Regions from separate parts of the Cobetia sp. 3AK genome, predicted to be linked through region 1. Evidence: predicted binding sites of a transcription regulator. Region 1 holds the regulator's gene; the other holds the start of a gene.
The links. The regulator sigma-54, encoded in region 1, starts transcription at its own class of promoters, with help from an activator protein. The targets are predictions, from matches to a motif close to TGGCACNNNNNTTGCTNT.
Positions count from the first base shown of each region.

Region 2: a site for sigma-54 is predicted at 2,584-2,601, ahead of QD228_RS10780 (P-II family nitrogen regulator). Genes of this name have one in related genera too.

Region 1 is NZ_JARWKR010000001.1:469,416-476,949, forward strand. Features, by position in the region: gene lptC (LPS export ABC transporter periplasmic protein LptC) at 1-615, shown strand, start outside; gene lptA (lipopolysaccharide transport periplasmic protein LptA) at 714-1,292, shown strand; gene lptB (LPS export ABC transporter ATP-binding protein) at 1,289-2,035, shown strand; gene QD228_RS02055 (RNA polymerase factor sigma-54) at 2,372-3,820, shown strand; gene raiA (ribosome-associated translation inhibitor RaiA) at 4,420-4,728, shown strand; gene QD228_RS02065 (PTS sugar transporter subunit IIA) at 4,738-5,208, shown strand; gene rapZ (RNase adapter RapZ) at 5,305-6,219, shown strand; gene QD228_RS02075 (HPr family phosphocarrier protein) at 6,206-6,475, shown strand; gene mgtE (magnesium transporter) at 6,640-7,534, shown strand, end outside.
Region 2 is NZ_JARWKR010000006.1:231,166-238,699, reverse strand. Features, by position in the region: gene QD228_RS10800 (YifB family Mg chelatase-like AAA ATPase) at 1-367, opposite strand, end outside; gene QD228_RS10795 (hypothetical protein) at 720-989, opposite strand; gene QD228_RS10790 (hypothetical protein) at 1,513-1,791, shown strand; gene QD228_RS10785 (accessory factor UbiK family protein) at 1,877-2,251, opposite strand; gene QD228_RS10780 (P-II family nitrogen regulator) at 2,688-3,026, shown strand; gene QD228_RS10775 (ammonium transporter) at 3,059-4,306, shown strand; gene glnK (P-II family nitrogen regulator) at 4,457-4,795, shown strand; gene QD228_RS10765 (ferredoxin--NADP reductase) at 4,986-5,762, opposite strand; gene QD228_RS10760 (LysR family transcriptional regulator) at 6,044-6,991, shown strand; gene QD228_RS10755 (host attachment protein) at 7,139-7,534, opposite strand, start outside.

The DNA of each region.
Region 1 (7,534 bases):
ATGGCCCTGATCGAGCAGCGCAACAGTCTGGAATCGACAGTGGATGTCGACGCCAGCAGTGATGAGCCGGATTACTATCTCGACGGGGCTGACATGACGCGCTTCGATGCGCGGGGAGTGTCGATCCAGTCGATGACCTCCCCGCACATCGAACACACGCCAGGCGATGACGTGACGCGTGCGCAGGCACCGAAGATCCGGACCAACGACAGCGAAGACCGTCGCTGGTACGCCACGGGTGACAGTGGCGTGTTGAGCGCCGGCGGCGACACCTTCACCCTCGAGGGCAATGCCAGACTGCGCCAGCCTTCGGACGCCTGGACACTGGACACCGACGTGCTGCATTACAGTCGTGAGCAGAACCGTGCCTGGAGTGACGTGCCGGTGGTGATCACCCAGAATGGTCAACGCGTCGAGAGTGACCGCTTCAGCGCTGACCTCTCTCAGGATTCCGCCCAGCTGGAAGGCCGCGTCCGCAGTACCCTGCAACCCGGCAAGGGCAAGAGCGATGCCGCCCGGGAAGCCGAGACTCTCGACACCGGCAATGACACCACCCGTGACGATGATGGCCGCGTCTCCAGCACCTTCGATGCCGCACCGGCCCAGGATCAGTGAGCGCGCCCCTGCATGCGCCGAATCCTCTCTCCCCGATTTCCGCTTCACGATGGCCTGAGTGATCGTGAAGCCTTACCAGTTCTGCCAAGGAGCACTCCATGACTTCAACGACTCTCACGCCCTTGACGGTCTGGCGCCAGACACTCAGACCCGGTGTCATGGCCCTTGGCCTGGCACTTGGCATGACGACGCTTTCCCCGACCGCACTGGCGCTGGACAGCGATGCCAACCAGCCGATCAACATTGCCGCCGACTCACTGTCACTGGATGACAAGGCCGGCACGGCCACCTATACCGGTCGCGTGGAAATGCGCCAGGGCAGCATGAAGCTGGATGCCGCGCGCGTGGACATCAGTCGCGCCGACAGCGGCGAGATCTCCCTGGTCAAGGCCACCGGCCAGCGCGCCTACATGGAGCAGAAACCCGATACCGACGAGCGACTGGTCAAGGGCTGGGCGAATACCATTCGCTACCACGCGCTGGAGCGCCGGGTGGAACTGGTCGGCGATGCCCGCCTGGAGAAAGGCGATGACACCTTCGAAGGTGGCTACGTGGAATACTTCCTGGACAAGCGCCAGGTCAATGCCAGCAATGGCACCGATGCCTCATCCTCCGAGGGGTCACGCGTCCACATGACCCTGACGCCACGTGGCGCCAATGCCAGCAAGGATCAATGAGCATGACTGCTGCCAGCCCACGTACCCTCAGCGCTCGTCATCTGGCCAAGGCCTACAAGGGTCGCAAGGTCGTCAAGGACATCTCGCTGGAAATCCGCCAGGGTGACATCGTAGGCCTGCTGGGCCCCAACGGGGCCGGCAAGACGACCTCGTTCTACATGATCGTCGGCCTCGTGCGCTCGGATGCCGGTAGCGTGACCATCGATGACCACGACCTGTCCGGCGCCGCCATGCACCAGCGGGCTCGCGCCGGCATCGGCTATCTGCCCCAGGAAGCCTCGATCTTCCGCAAGCTCTCGGTGTCCGACAACATCATGGCGATCCTCGAGACGCGCAAGGATCTGGATCGCAACGGACGCAAGGCACGCCTGGAGGAGCTGCTCAACGAGTTCAGCATCACGCATATTCGTGACAGTGCCGGCATGAGCCTTTCCGGCGGGGAGCGCCGCCGCGTGGAGATCGCTCGCGCACTGGCCACCGAGCCAGACTTCGTGCTGCTAGATGAGCCGTTTGCCGGCGTGGACCCCATCTCGGTGGGCGAGATCAAGAGCATCGTGCGCCAGCTGCGTGACCGCGGCATCGGGGTGCTGATCACCGACCACAACGTGCGCGAGACACTCGACATCTGCGATACCGCCTACATCGTGGGCGATGGTCAGATCATCGCGCATGGCGACGCCGACACCATCCTCGCCAACCAGCAGGTGCGTGATGTCTACCTGGGCCATGAGTTCAAGCTCTAGCCCGAGAGTGCCGTCAGCCTGGTGAGAGCCGTCAGCCTGACGAGAGCCGTCCGACCTCTTCTGCTCTCACCAGCACCCTCCAGCACCCGCCACTTCCTGCTTCACTGTCGGGGCCTCGTTCCCCGCCCCCTCACGCAAGCGCCTCGACATGCGCTTGCGTGATCTCCCCGTGAACCTTCCTGCTCTGCCACACCTCACTCGAATGCATGACGTCCATACCACCTTGGTGGCAACATGGCATGCAAGTTGCTTGAATATTCTCGACTGCCCCTTGTCAGTGCCCCGACCCACGGTATAGCGTAGATGCACGTTCCTTTGCCGTGAATGACAGACCCCATGAAACCCACCTTGCAGCTTCGACTCGGCACTTCCCTGACCATGACCCCGCAACTTCAGCAAGCGATCCAGCTGCTGCAGTTGTCGACGCTGGACCTGCGTCAGGAGATACAGCAGGCGCTCGAGTCAAACCCCATGCTGGAGCTTGACGAGGAATACGAGTCGCTGGATGTCGCGGAGACACAGGACAAGAGCGAGATCTCCACCTCCGAGACCAACAGCGAGATTCCTGAAGAATACCCTCTCGACAGTGACTGGTCGGACCTCTACCAGGATCACGCAGGCAGCCTGACCAGTTCCGGCAGCGGAAGCTCGAGCGAGGACGGGCCGGACTTCGATCGCAACACCAGTGTCGAAAGCCTGCAGGACCATCTGCGCTGGCAGCTGGCGATGACGGACCTCGATGCGCGTGAACGCCAGATGGCGGAGAGTCTGATCGATGCGGTGGATGGGGCCGGCTACCTGAGCATGAGCCTGGACGAACTGGTCGATGGCCTGCGAGGTCAGGGACTGCCCGGCCTCAAGGCGTCGGAACTCGAGCAGGTCCTGCTGCGCCTTCAGCAGTTCGATCCCACCGGTGTGTTCGCTCGAGACCTGCGGGAATGCCTGCTGCTTCAGCTGGCCCTGCTGCCGGACGATCTGCCACTGCTGGCCCAGGCCCGCCGTCTGGTGCGGCAATTCCTCGAGGCACTGGGCAATGACGATCGCAAGCTGCTCAAGCGTCGCCTGAGCCTGGATGATGATGAGCTGGATCACGTCATTCGTCTGGTACGGGCGCTCGACCCGCGCCCAGCGTCCGCCTGGGGCGAGCCTGCCAGTGATTACGTCATCCCGGACCTGCTGGTCCGTCATACGCGTCACGGCTGGCAGGTCGAGCTCAACCCGGAAGCGCTGCCCAAGCTGCGTATCCAGCCGGAATATGCCGCCCTCATCAAGCGGGCCGACAAGTCCGCGGACAACACCTTCCTCAAGGACAATCTTCAGGAAGCCCGCTGGCTGATGAAGAGCCTGTCCTCACGCAACGACACCCTGCTCAAGGTGGGCCGCGAGATCATGGCGCGCCAGATCGACTTCCTCGAGCAGGGGGAAGAAGGCATGAAGCCGCTGATCCTCGCCAACATCGCGGAAGTGGTCGAGATGCACGAATCCACCATCTCGCGGGTGACCACCCAGAAATATATCCACACCCCGAGAGGCGTGTTCGAACTCAAGTTCTTCTTCTCGAGTCAGGTGGGTGGCAGCGGCAACGGTGACGCGCACTCCAGCACCGCGATCCGCGCGCGCATTCGCAAGCTGATCTCGGAAGAACCGGCGCGCAAGCCATTGTCCGACTCACGCCTGGTGGATCTGCTGGCCAGTGATGGCATCGAGGTAGCGCGCCGGACGGTCGCCAAGTATCGCGAGGCCATGGGCATCCCCTCCTCCAGCGAGCGCAAGCGCTTGGCGTGAGTCTCGATAACGGATACCCGCAAGCCAGCGGGCTCCACACGTCGGAGCGCTGAAGCTCGCCCCCTTGCACCTGCCATCCTGGCATCATCTGCCAATCGGTCGTCTGAATACCGGTTGGCAATGCCTGTCCTTGCGACTGCGTGAGTGACTTCACGCCCCCAATTGCCTATTTTTCCTGCCACTTTTCTCCAGAGTGCTTTCTTTTTCCCTCACATCCCACGGACAGATAGCCAGGGGTCGCCACCGACTCCTGCCACACGAACGTCGACGTAAATGCTGACATTGGCCACAAACGGCCGGTTTCTCGAGCCCCATTCCGTCCGTGATGCGAGGCGATGCTCATGAAGAACCTGCTGATATCCCTCGCTGGGTTGAAGACAAGCCTTGCCCCACGATGCAGCGCAGCGTTGATCTTTGTTCAAAGCTTGGGCATTGTCGGGGTAGACGCTCGGTACACCGGCACCGCCGCTCTCGCCAGCAGATGATCGCCACGAGACCATGGCCGGAGTCAGAAAGTGGCCGCGCGTTCAATCAGGGTTTGCTCGCAGTCAAAAAGGGTTACAATTCAAAGGCAACCCGCTGGATAAAGGAGCGTGTCCATGCAAGTGAATATCACCGGGCATCATGTGGAACTCACCGATCCTCTCCGCGATTATGTCAACGAGAAGCTCGCTCGCCTCGAACGGCATTACGACAACATCACCAATGTTCAGGTGACACTGTCGATCGAGAAGGAACGCCAACAAGCTGCCTGCACCCTGCACGCCGCTGGCGCCGACCTCCATGCCCTGGCAGAAGACCCCAACATGTACGCTGCCATCGACGCGCTCGCCGACAAGCTGGACCGCCAGCTGGTCAAACACAAGGAAAAGTCCCAGGCTCGCTCTCAGGGCACCGGGACCCGTTGACCTTCTGCCATGACACTTGATCAGATTCTTCCCCCCGAGCGCACGCTCTACGGCGTCCCCGGGGGGAGCAAGAAGCGGGTGCTGGAATTCTTCAGCACCTTCATTGCTCAGAACATTCCCAGCCTGGACAGCCAGGAAGTCTTCTCGCGCCTGATCGGGCGCGAGAGACTGGGTTCGACGGGTATCGGCCACGGCGTGGCCGTGCCACATGCACGCAGTCCACACTGCAAGACCCCCATCGCGGCGTTCATGAAGCTCGGTGACCCCATCGACTTTGACGCCATCGATGGCGAACCCATCGATCTGCTGTTCGTGCTGCTGGTCCCCGAGGAGGCAGATGACACCCATCTCACTCTGCTCGGCCAGGTGGCGGAACTGCTCAACTCGCCCACCAACCGGGCAGCATTGCGCCAGGCAGACAGTCAGCGAGCATTGTTCGATGCCCTGACCTCGGCCATCGCCGAATTGCCGGCGCGCTGAACCTGCAAGCCCGGACTCGCTCCGGGCTTGTCGCTGACTGGCCTCAGGCACCCTCCGCTTTCACCTCATGCTGACCTCGCCCTGGGAGAGCACTCCATGAAGATCGTGATCATCAGTGGTCGCTCCGGTTCCGGCAAATCGATTGCCCTCCAGGCGCTGGAAGACATTGGCTACTATGCCATCGACAATCTGCCCGGCATGCTGCTGGCACCATTGGTCGAGCAGCTGGAAAAGGACAGCCCCACCCGCCGGCGCATCGCGGTCTCCATTGACGCGCGCAACCTCCCCGATGCCCTGAGTCGCTTCCCTGAACTGCTCGACAGCGTTCGTCAGAGCGGCATGGATGTGCAGGTCGTCTACCTGACCACGGACTCCCGTGTCCTGCTCGAACGCTATTCCGCGACCCGCCGCCGTCATCCGCTGACCCGCGACAATGACCGCACGCTGGCCGAGGCCATCGAGATCGAGCAGCAGACACTGGCCCCGATTCGTCAGAAGGCGGATCTGGTCATCGACTCGACCAACCTCAGCGTGCATGACCTGCGCTCGCGCATCACCGAACAGGTCGCACAGCACAGCTCTCGTCATCTGACACTCACCTTCGAGTCCTTCGGCTTCAAGCATGGCGTGCCGACCGATGCCGACATGGTGTTCGATGCCCGCTGCCTGCCCAACCCCTACTGGGACATCAATCTGCGCAGCGATACCGGTCGTGATGACAGCGTGGCGGAATTCCTGCAGCGCTACCCGGACGTCAAGGCAATGCAGGATGACATCGCCGGCTGGCTGGAACGCTGGCTGCCCGCCTATCAGGCCAGCAATCGCAGCTACCTGACCGTTTCGGTGGGCTGTACCGGTGGCCAGCATCGCAGCGTCTATCTCTGCGAGCAGCTGGCCGAACATTTCGCCAAGCAGCTTCCTGAGGTGCGTCTACGCCACCGGGAACTGGGGATCCATACGGCCCTGGCGATCAGCGATACCCGTCAGGAGTCACACGATGCCCAGTCGTGAACTGGTTCTGACCAACAAGCGCGGGCTGCATGCTCGCGCTGCCACCAAGCTGGTCAACTGCTGTGCGCCCTTCGAGGCCACGGTCATGGTCAGTCACGGTGAGCGACGCGCCAACGCGGCCAACGTCATGGCGCTGCTGATGCTGGCAGCCCCGTGTGGCACGGCGCTGATCATCGATGTCGAGGGCGAACAGGCAGATGAGGCCCTGTCTGCGATCGAGTCCCTGTTCGAGGCGCGCTTCGAAGAGGAAGAATGACGCCGCCGCACGCCGTCTGACATCCCCCGCCCGCCGGCTTTCTGCCACTTTTTCCGCGCTGATTGCCCTACCGATAAGAAACAGTGTTTTCTTTTGTCGACGCGCCCCCCTGCGCCAATGGTAGAATCAACGCTGTCCTTCATGTCGACAGGGGAAGCCGACAGATGAGCAAGACGTCACGCAAACTCAAGCCAAGACTTGATCGCCTGTCACAGGCACTGGAAAGTGGCGAGCTGGATCAGGCAAGGCGCATGCTGAATCGCGGCCTGGCACCGGTGGACGTGGCCCACTTGCTGGAATCCTCCCCCCCCAAGGAGCGCAACCTGCTCTGGGAGCTGGTCGACGCCGAACTTCAGGGCGATGTGCTCCAATACCTTGGCGAGGATATCCAGAGCGACTTCCTCAAGGACATGGATGCCGAGGACGTCCTGGCCGCCACCGAGAATCTGGAACCGGATGATGTCGCCGACATCCTCCAGCGGCTTCCGAATGCCGTGATTCTCGAAGTCCTCGACTCCATGGAGGCGCAGGAACGCCAGCGGGTCGAGACGGTGCTGTCCTATCCCGAGGACACTGCCGGCGGCTTGATGAACACGGACACCATCACCATCCGTCCGGACATCACCCTGGATGTCGTGTTGCGTTACATCCGCCGTCACGAGCGACTTCCCGATTCCACCGACACTCTGCTGGTCGTCTCGCGCCGCGATGAATTCATCGGCGCCCTGCCCATCAACCGCCTGCTGGTCTCTGACCCCGGTGTCACGGTGCGCGAGGTGATGGATACCGACAGCGTGGTGATTCCGGCATTGATGCCGGAGAGCGAGGTCGCCTCGCTGTTCGAGAAGCATGACCTGATCTCGGCGCCTGTCGTCGGCGGTGATGGCAATCTGCTCGGGCGCATCACCATCGATGACGTGGTCGACGTCATCCGCGGCGATGCCGAGCACCAGGTCATGTCGATGGCGGGGATGGACGAGGATGAAGATACCTTCTCCCCGGTGATGCGCACCTCCTGGCGTCGCGCCATCTGGCTTGGCATCAACCTGCTGACCGCCT
Region 2 (7,534 bases), on a different contig from region 1:
GCACGCCAGTAACGGAGCGAATGCTGCCATCGAGTGCCAACTCGCCCAGACACTCGATCTGCGCCACGGCCTCTTCCGGCACCTGACCGGATGCCACCAGGATGCCCAGTGCGATCGGCAGATCAAAGCGCCCACCCTCCTTGGGCAGGTCAGCCGGGGCCAGATTGAGGGTGATTCGGCGCGCTGGAAACTCGAAGCCTGCATTGAGCAATGCGCTGCGCACTCGCTCACGACTTTCCTTCACCGCCGCTTCCGGCAAGCCAACGATGGAGAGCCCCGGCAGCCCGTTGGAGAGGTGTACCTCTACCTGCACCTCCGGAGCTTCAAGACCAAGAGATGCGCGCGTGCGCAACATTGCCAATGACATGAGTCTTCCCTGCGTGATGCCGCCTCTCTGCTGCACGGCGCAATCGGAGCAGGCACCCGCCTGCCATGAGCGCGAGGGCACGATACCGGTGCCATCTCCTCCAGCATGGCAAATCTCATACCTGCCAGCGTGCACACGACTCAACGCTTGGCGATGCGGCACTCCTCAAATGTCACTCGCGCTGCCGGACACGGCATGTCCTCACTGCACCGCAACGGTATTATCAGCGATTCCAGCCACCCGTTTCATAATTTTCATTACGCCACCAACCCCTATAGTTACTGGATACGTAAGGAAAATACCGACTGCGGATAACATTACATAAACCCCTCGACAGGGCATTTCCCAGCGCTCAAATATCCATCATCTGGCAACGCCAAACCCTATCGATATGGACACCGATCCGCACCACCTCATCGAAGCGTGACGCATTACACTCTGAATCAACACTTGAGGGCGACATCAGCCCTCCTCCAGCACCCGGCCAGACCGGCGAAACAGGCGGCAGAGAGGCAATATCGTCACCCGGAACGGGCAAGACACCCGCACGATGAACCAACGGCAGCGTTTCCCGTCGACATCGCGGCATGAATTTCATGAAGAGCTTCACGAAGTAGTTCACGGAGAAGTTCATGAAGAAGTGAATGGAGAAACGCCCTGGCATGACTCAGGAGGCTGGGCTCAAGAGAAGAGGCGCGGGAAGGGAGTGCCTTTCCCGAGAGTCACGCAGGCCCCACCCAATGCCAGCCTCCTTCGATGCGCCGGACTGGCTGCCGTGTCTGTTCAGCTCGAGACATTCATGCGGACTGAACGTTGAAAATAGCCCATCAACCGGCTTTTTCCATGAAATAACGCGCGTTCTAGCAGATATTTCACGAAGTTGGCGGCATGGAACACCTGGCTGATCACAAGCCCTCGGGCCTGCACCAGAAGAGTGCTCATGGAACATGCAAGGCGGTGCTCCAGGCGCTACAGGAGTGCCTCAGAGGGGGACTGCTGGTATATTTGATCGGTTGTCTCGGCCCTGCTGATACAACCGCCAAGCTGTCTCAAGGAGGCCACCCAAGGGTGGCAGAGAATCGTCCAACCCACGGAAAGGGCCAGCCATTCAGGACGACTTCGGCTTGTTTCAGGAGTAACACCTCATGCAAGACATGCTTGCCTCGCTGGCACCCATGGCGGACATCATCGGCATGCTCGGCACCTCTCTGGTGGTCGGTGCCTTCTTTCTGCTGCAGATTGGCAGACTCGATGCACGTAGCCTGACCTACAACCTCATGAATCTGAGCGGGGCGATCCTCTTGTTGATCAGCCTGTGCATCAACTTCAATCTCGCCAGCTTCGTGATCGAGGTGTTCTGGATCGTGGCATCTCTGGTGGGCCTGGTTCGCTGGTTGATGGGGTCTCGTCCACAGACGGTCTGACCTGCCCGGCACCCGCCTCATGCGACGGACACAAAAAAACCGCCACACCTCGACGGGTGTGGCGGTTTTTTTGGCAGCATGTCATTCAGGCGTCGCGTTGACGCTCGATCTCCTCAGCGTGGCTGGCGGCTTCCCGCTTTGCCAGCGCGGTCTCTCCCTCATCGTCCACCGCCACGGCAGGCTCGGTGGTCGACGCAGCACCCGCCACCAGTCCCTGCTTCTCCAGCAGCGCCTCAAGTGCGATGACCTGCTTCTCCAGCGACTCCACACGCCCGCGAGTCCGCGTCAGCACATCCATCATGATGTCGAAGTCCTCGCGCGACACCAGTTCCATGCGATCAAAGGCGCTGCGCATCACGCCCTGTACGGACTTCTGCAGCTCTTCCGGGCCGTGCGAGGCGTCCTGGAGGCGCTCACCGATCTGCTGGGCCATACGCCCGATGACGTCGTTCTTGAACATGCTCCACCTCAGCCATTGCAAGCCGACGGGCCCATCATGGGGCTGTCGGTCAGAGAAAAGGATCTCCCCGAAACGTGGGGGACATCATGTCATGTTGCAAGGATACGCAACCCGCTGGCCTGACGCATGTCTCGACCCCGAATCTCTCGCCACTGACGGCAGGCACGGACCTTGTGCACCATATTAGCGCTATCTCCTACCTCGAAAGCCGCAATTCAGGCACCAAAGCGGTGCATCGCCATGGCGTTCTCCTTGCCGTCATTTTTGGCCTTGCTGCGGAGCTGCTTTTTCCCTCAGCACAACTAGATGAATTTAAAGATTTTTTAACCTCATGGCATACCTCGTGCGATGCACTTGTCAGGAACAGGCCACCAGCAGTGTCTGATTGGCCGCACTCAACATGACAGATCATTGCGGTAGCAAACGGGGGCAGCACATGAAACTGATCACCGCCATCATCAAACCCTTCAAGCTGGACGACGTGCGTGAAGCGCTGGCCGACAACGGCGTGCAAGGCATCACGGTCACGGAAGTGAAGGGCTTCGGGCGACAGAAGGGCCACACCGAGCTGTATCGCGGCGCCGAGTATGTCGTCGACTTCCTTCCCAAGGTCAAGATTGAAGTGGCTGTTGATGACAGCAGTGTGGAAACGGTGCTGGACGCCATCACCCAGGCAGCCAACAGCGGCAAGATCGGCGACGGCAAGCTGTTCGTCACCCCGCTGGATGACGTGATCCGTATCCGTACCGGTGAACGCGGCGCCGATGCTGTCTGAGCCCCGCGCACAATAATAAAGGAGAATCCCGCATGAACGAGATCATCGAGGTCAAGTACGCACTTGATACCTTCTATTTCCTGGTCTGTGGCGCCCTGGTGCTGTGGATGGCTGCCGGCTTTGCCATGCTGGAAGCTGGCCTGGTACGCGCCAAGAACACTACCGAGATCCTGACCAAGAACGTGGCGCTGTTCGCCATCGCCTGCACCATGTACATGGTGGTCGGTTACCACATCATGTACTCAAGCGCCGAAGGCGGCTTCCTGCCGAGCCTGGGCTTCTTGATCGGCGCCGAGAATACCGCTGAGGAAGCGCTCGCTTCCGGTGGCGACATCTACTACAGCGCGCGTTCCGACTTCTTCTTCCAGGTGGTGTTCGTGGCGACCGCCATGTCCATCGTCTCCGGTGCAGTCGCCGAGCGCATGAAGCTGTGGGCCTTCCTGGCCTTCGCCGTGGTCATGACGGGCGTCATCTACCCGGTCCAGGGTTACTGGACCTGGGGTGGCGGCTTCCTGAGCGAAGCGGGCTTCAGTGACTTCGCCGGCTCCGGCATCGTGCACATGGCAGGCGCTTCCGCCGCACTGGCTGGCGTGCTGCTGCTGGGGGCTCGCAAGGGCAAGTACGGCAAGAACGGTGAGATCAACGCCATCCCGGGCTCCAATCTGCCGCTGGCGACCCTGGGCACCTTCATCCTATGGCTGGGATGGCTGGGCTTCAACGGCGGCTCCGAGCTGGTGCTGTCCAACATCGATGAAGCCAACGCGGTCGCTCAGGTCTTCGTCAACACCAACGCCGCTGCCTGCGGGGGTGTCATCGCCGCCCTGATCCTCGCCCGCCTGTGGTTCCGCAAGGCTGACCTGACCATGGCCCTCAACGGCGCCCTGGCTGGCCTGGTCGCCATCACCGCTGGTCCGCTGGCACCAAGTGTCGGTGCTGCCACCCTGATCGGCGCCGTCGGTGGCCTGCTGGTGGTGTTCTCCATCGTCGGCCTCGACAAGCTCAAGCTCGACGACCCGGTCGGTGCCATCTCCGTCCACGGTGTGGTCGGTCTCTGGGGCCTGATGGCAGTGCCGCTGACCAATGACGATGCCACCTTCTCCGCACAGCTGCTGGGCGCCGTGTCCATCTTCGCCTGGGTATTCATCGCAAGCTTCGTGGTCTGGCTGGTCATCAAGACCATCATGGGACTGCGCGTCAGCGAAGAGGAAGAGTACGAAGGCGTCGATCTGGCGGAATGTGGCATGGAGGCGTATCCGGAATTCACCTCCAGCCGCAAGTAATCAAGGATCGAGACTCACGCGACACCCAAAGACTCCCGCCACCTGGCGGGAGTCTTTTTTCCTGACCGGATAAGCGGTGTATGCTTGAGCAATAGGGGCTGGCGTGGCGAGCAGCAACGCCACCCGCACCATCACCCAAGGAGAGAGACGATGAAACTGGTCACTGCCATCATCAAGCCATTCAAGCTCGACGACGTACGCGAATCCCTGTCCGAGATTGGCGTCCAGGGTATCACCGTGACCGAGGTCAAGGGTTTTGGCCGCCAGAAGGGCCACACGGAGCTGTATCGGGGTGCCGAGTATGTGGTCGACTTCCTTCCCAAGGTGAAGCTCGAGGTCGCCGTGGATGACGCCATGATCGATTCCGTGATCGAGGCGATCACCAATGTCGCCAACACCGGCAAGATCGGTGACGGCAAGATCTTCGTCTCGCCGCTGGAGCAGGTCATTCGCATCCGTACCGGCGAGACCGGCAAGGACGCCGTCTAAGCCCCTGGTGCAAGCCCTGGCGATGACGTGCTGCCCCGACGGGTGACATGAGCACACAAAAAACCGCAGGCCATTGGCCTGCGGTTTTTTCGTTTCAGCACGTGCCGTTCATGCGTGATGCTCGTGGTTCATGCTCAGGGCATCACTTCTCGACATGCTTACGTCTCGACACGCTCACTTCTCAACACGCTCACTTCTCGACAAAGGCACGCTCGATCACATAGTCACCCGGCACACCCATCTTCGGCGAGATGGCGAAGCCACGGGCATCCAGCATGGCGCTGATATCGTCGAGCATCGCCGGCGAGCCGCAGATCATCGCGCGGTCACGCTTCGGGTCCAGCGGCGGCAGGCCGATGTCCTCGAACAGCTTGCCATTCTCGACCAGATCCGTGATGCGGCCCTGGTTGCGGAACTCCTCGCGCGTCACGGTCGGGTAGTAGATCAGCTTCTCGGCGATCTCTTCCCCAAGATACTCGTGCTTGGGCAGCTCTTCCGCGATCATGTCGGCATAGGCCAGCTCTGAGACATGGCGCACACCGTGCATCAGGATGATCTTGTCATAGCGCTCATAGGTCTCCGGGTCCTGAATCACGCTCAGGAAGGGCGCCAGGCCAGTTCCGGTGGAGAACAGGTAAAGATTCTCGCCCGGCAGCAGATCGTCCAGCACCAGCGTTCCGGTGGGCTTGCGCGAGACCATGATCTGGTCACCCGGCTTGAGGTGCTGAAGGCGTGAGGTCAGCGGGCCGTCCTGCACCTTGATGGAGAAGAACTCCAGATGCTCTTCGTAGTTCGGGCTGGCGATCGAGTAGGCGCGCATCAGCGGCTTGCCTTCGACTTCCAGGCCGATCATCACGAACTGGCCATTCTTGAAGCGCAGGCTGTTTTCCCGCTGGGTGCGGAAGCTGAACAGCGAGTCGTTCCAATGATGGACGTCGATGACTTCGGTAGTGGTCAGACTGCTCACCTGGTGGCCTCCCGGGGTCGCGCCCCTTGAAATCAAGCATTCTATTATGGAATAAGCAAATAACAGCTTATGACCCAATGAACTATGCAGCGATTGTAGTCACTGTTGGGTTATGCGTTAAATGGTTTATCTGGATATAGGTTATCCAGACTATCAATATTGATTGCGAATGAATCGCATTACAAGCCCGGCAATGGCCTGCTTCACATTGCAGCGCGAACCGGGTGTTGCGCTGGCCAGCGAGCTCCTCTCGACACTGCCTGCATGCACAAGGAGGCGGAATGCGTTACAGCCTGCGACAACTGGCGGTCTTCGTTGCCGTGGCACGCCACGACAACGTCTCGCTGGCAGCCGAAAGCCTCGCGATGTCACAGTCCGCCGCCAGCACGGCCTTGGCCGAACTGGAGCGCCAGTTCGACTGTCGCCTGTTCGACCGGCATGGCAAACGCCTGCGCCTCAATGGCCTTGGCCGCGAACTGCTTCCCAAGGCCATCGCCTTGCTGGATCAGGCGGAAGAACTCGAGCAGCTGCTCGGCCAGCAGGATGCCACCGGTTCACTGGAAATCGGCGCCACCCTGACCATCGGCAACTACCTGGCTCCCCAGATCGTCGGCAGCTTCCTTGAGCATCATCCGGCCAGCCGTGTGGAGCTGCATGTCCTCAACACCCACCAGCTGATCGAGAAGCTGGCGCATTTCGAGCTCGATATCGGGCTGGTGGAAGGCGAGGTGGAGCACCCATTACTGGAAGCCACGCACTGGGTAAGTGATCGCCTGAGCATCTTCTGCGCTCCCTCGCATCCTCTGGCCCGAGGAGAGGTGACGCTCGCACGCCTGCTGGAGGCGCGCTGGATCATGCGTGAACGGGGCTCTGGCACCCGCAGCACCTTCGAGCAGGCACTGCGCCCACACCTCGAGAGCCCCTCGGACAGCGTGGCCCAGCGACTCGACATCATGATGGAACTGGAGCACACCGAGGGGATAAAGCGCGCGGTGGAGGCCGGCCTGGGAATCGGCTGCGTTTCACGACTGGCGCTACGAGACGCCTTCCGGCGCGGTAGCCTGGTCGAGCTGCCCACCCCATGGCTGGAACTGACTCGCGCCTATCGCTTCGTCCATCATCGCGACCGCTTCATTACCCAGGCCATGCGCGAGTTCGTGACGAGCTGCCGCACCCTGAGTGGCTCCGCCTCACGCAGCGACGAGATCGAGATGCATCAGGTACCGTGACCATGAAGCAGCATGGCCGCAGGTACGCAAGCACTCACTTACCCTCCATATTGCATGACGCCAACGCACAAGCACCGCCAGCGAGTCCGCTGACGGTGCTTTCAGATACAGCAGGCCGTGTAACGCCCTGCCGTCATGTCACCGACTTCAGTGATTCAGGCCAGTGAAGCGCTGCTTGATGTCGTCGGCACTCTCATGGGAGAGATCCTTGTCGACGGTCTCGCTGACCAGCTTGGCCACCGGCTTGTCGAGCTTGTCACGCAGCGCACCGAGGAACTTGGGTGCGGCAGCGATGATCAGCTGATCAAACTTGCCGTCGTTGGCCGCCTGCTTGAGATATTGCGCCACTTCCTTGGCGAAGAAGTCCTGATGCTTGTCCGAGGTCGCGCCATCATCTCCCGTCTGATGCAGGCTACCGTGCCCGCCACTGGACTCGCCCTTGCCACCGGTTCTCAAGTCACCGGTATGCTGACGGCTTTCAGGATGTACGAGGCTGTCCACTTCAGTGACCTTGCCGGCAGCACGGGCAAAGATACGAGCGCG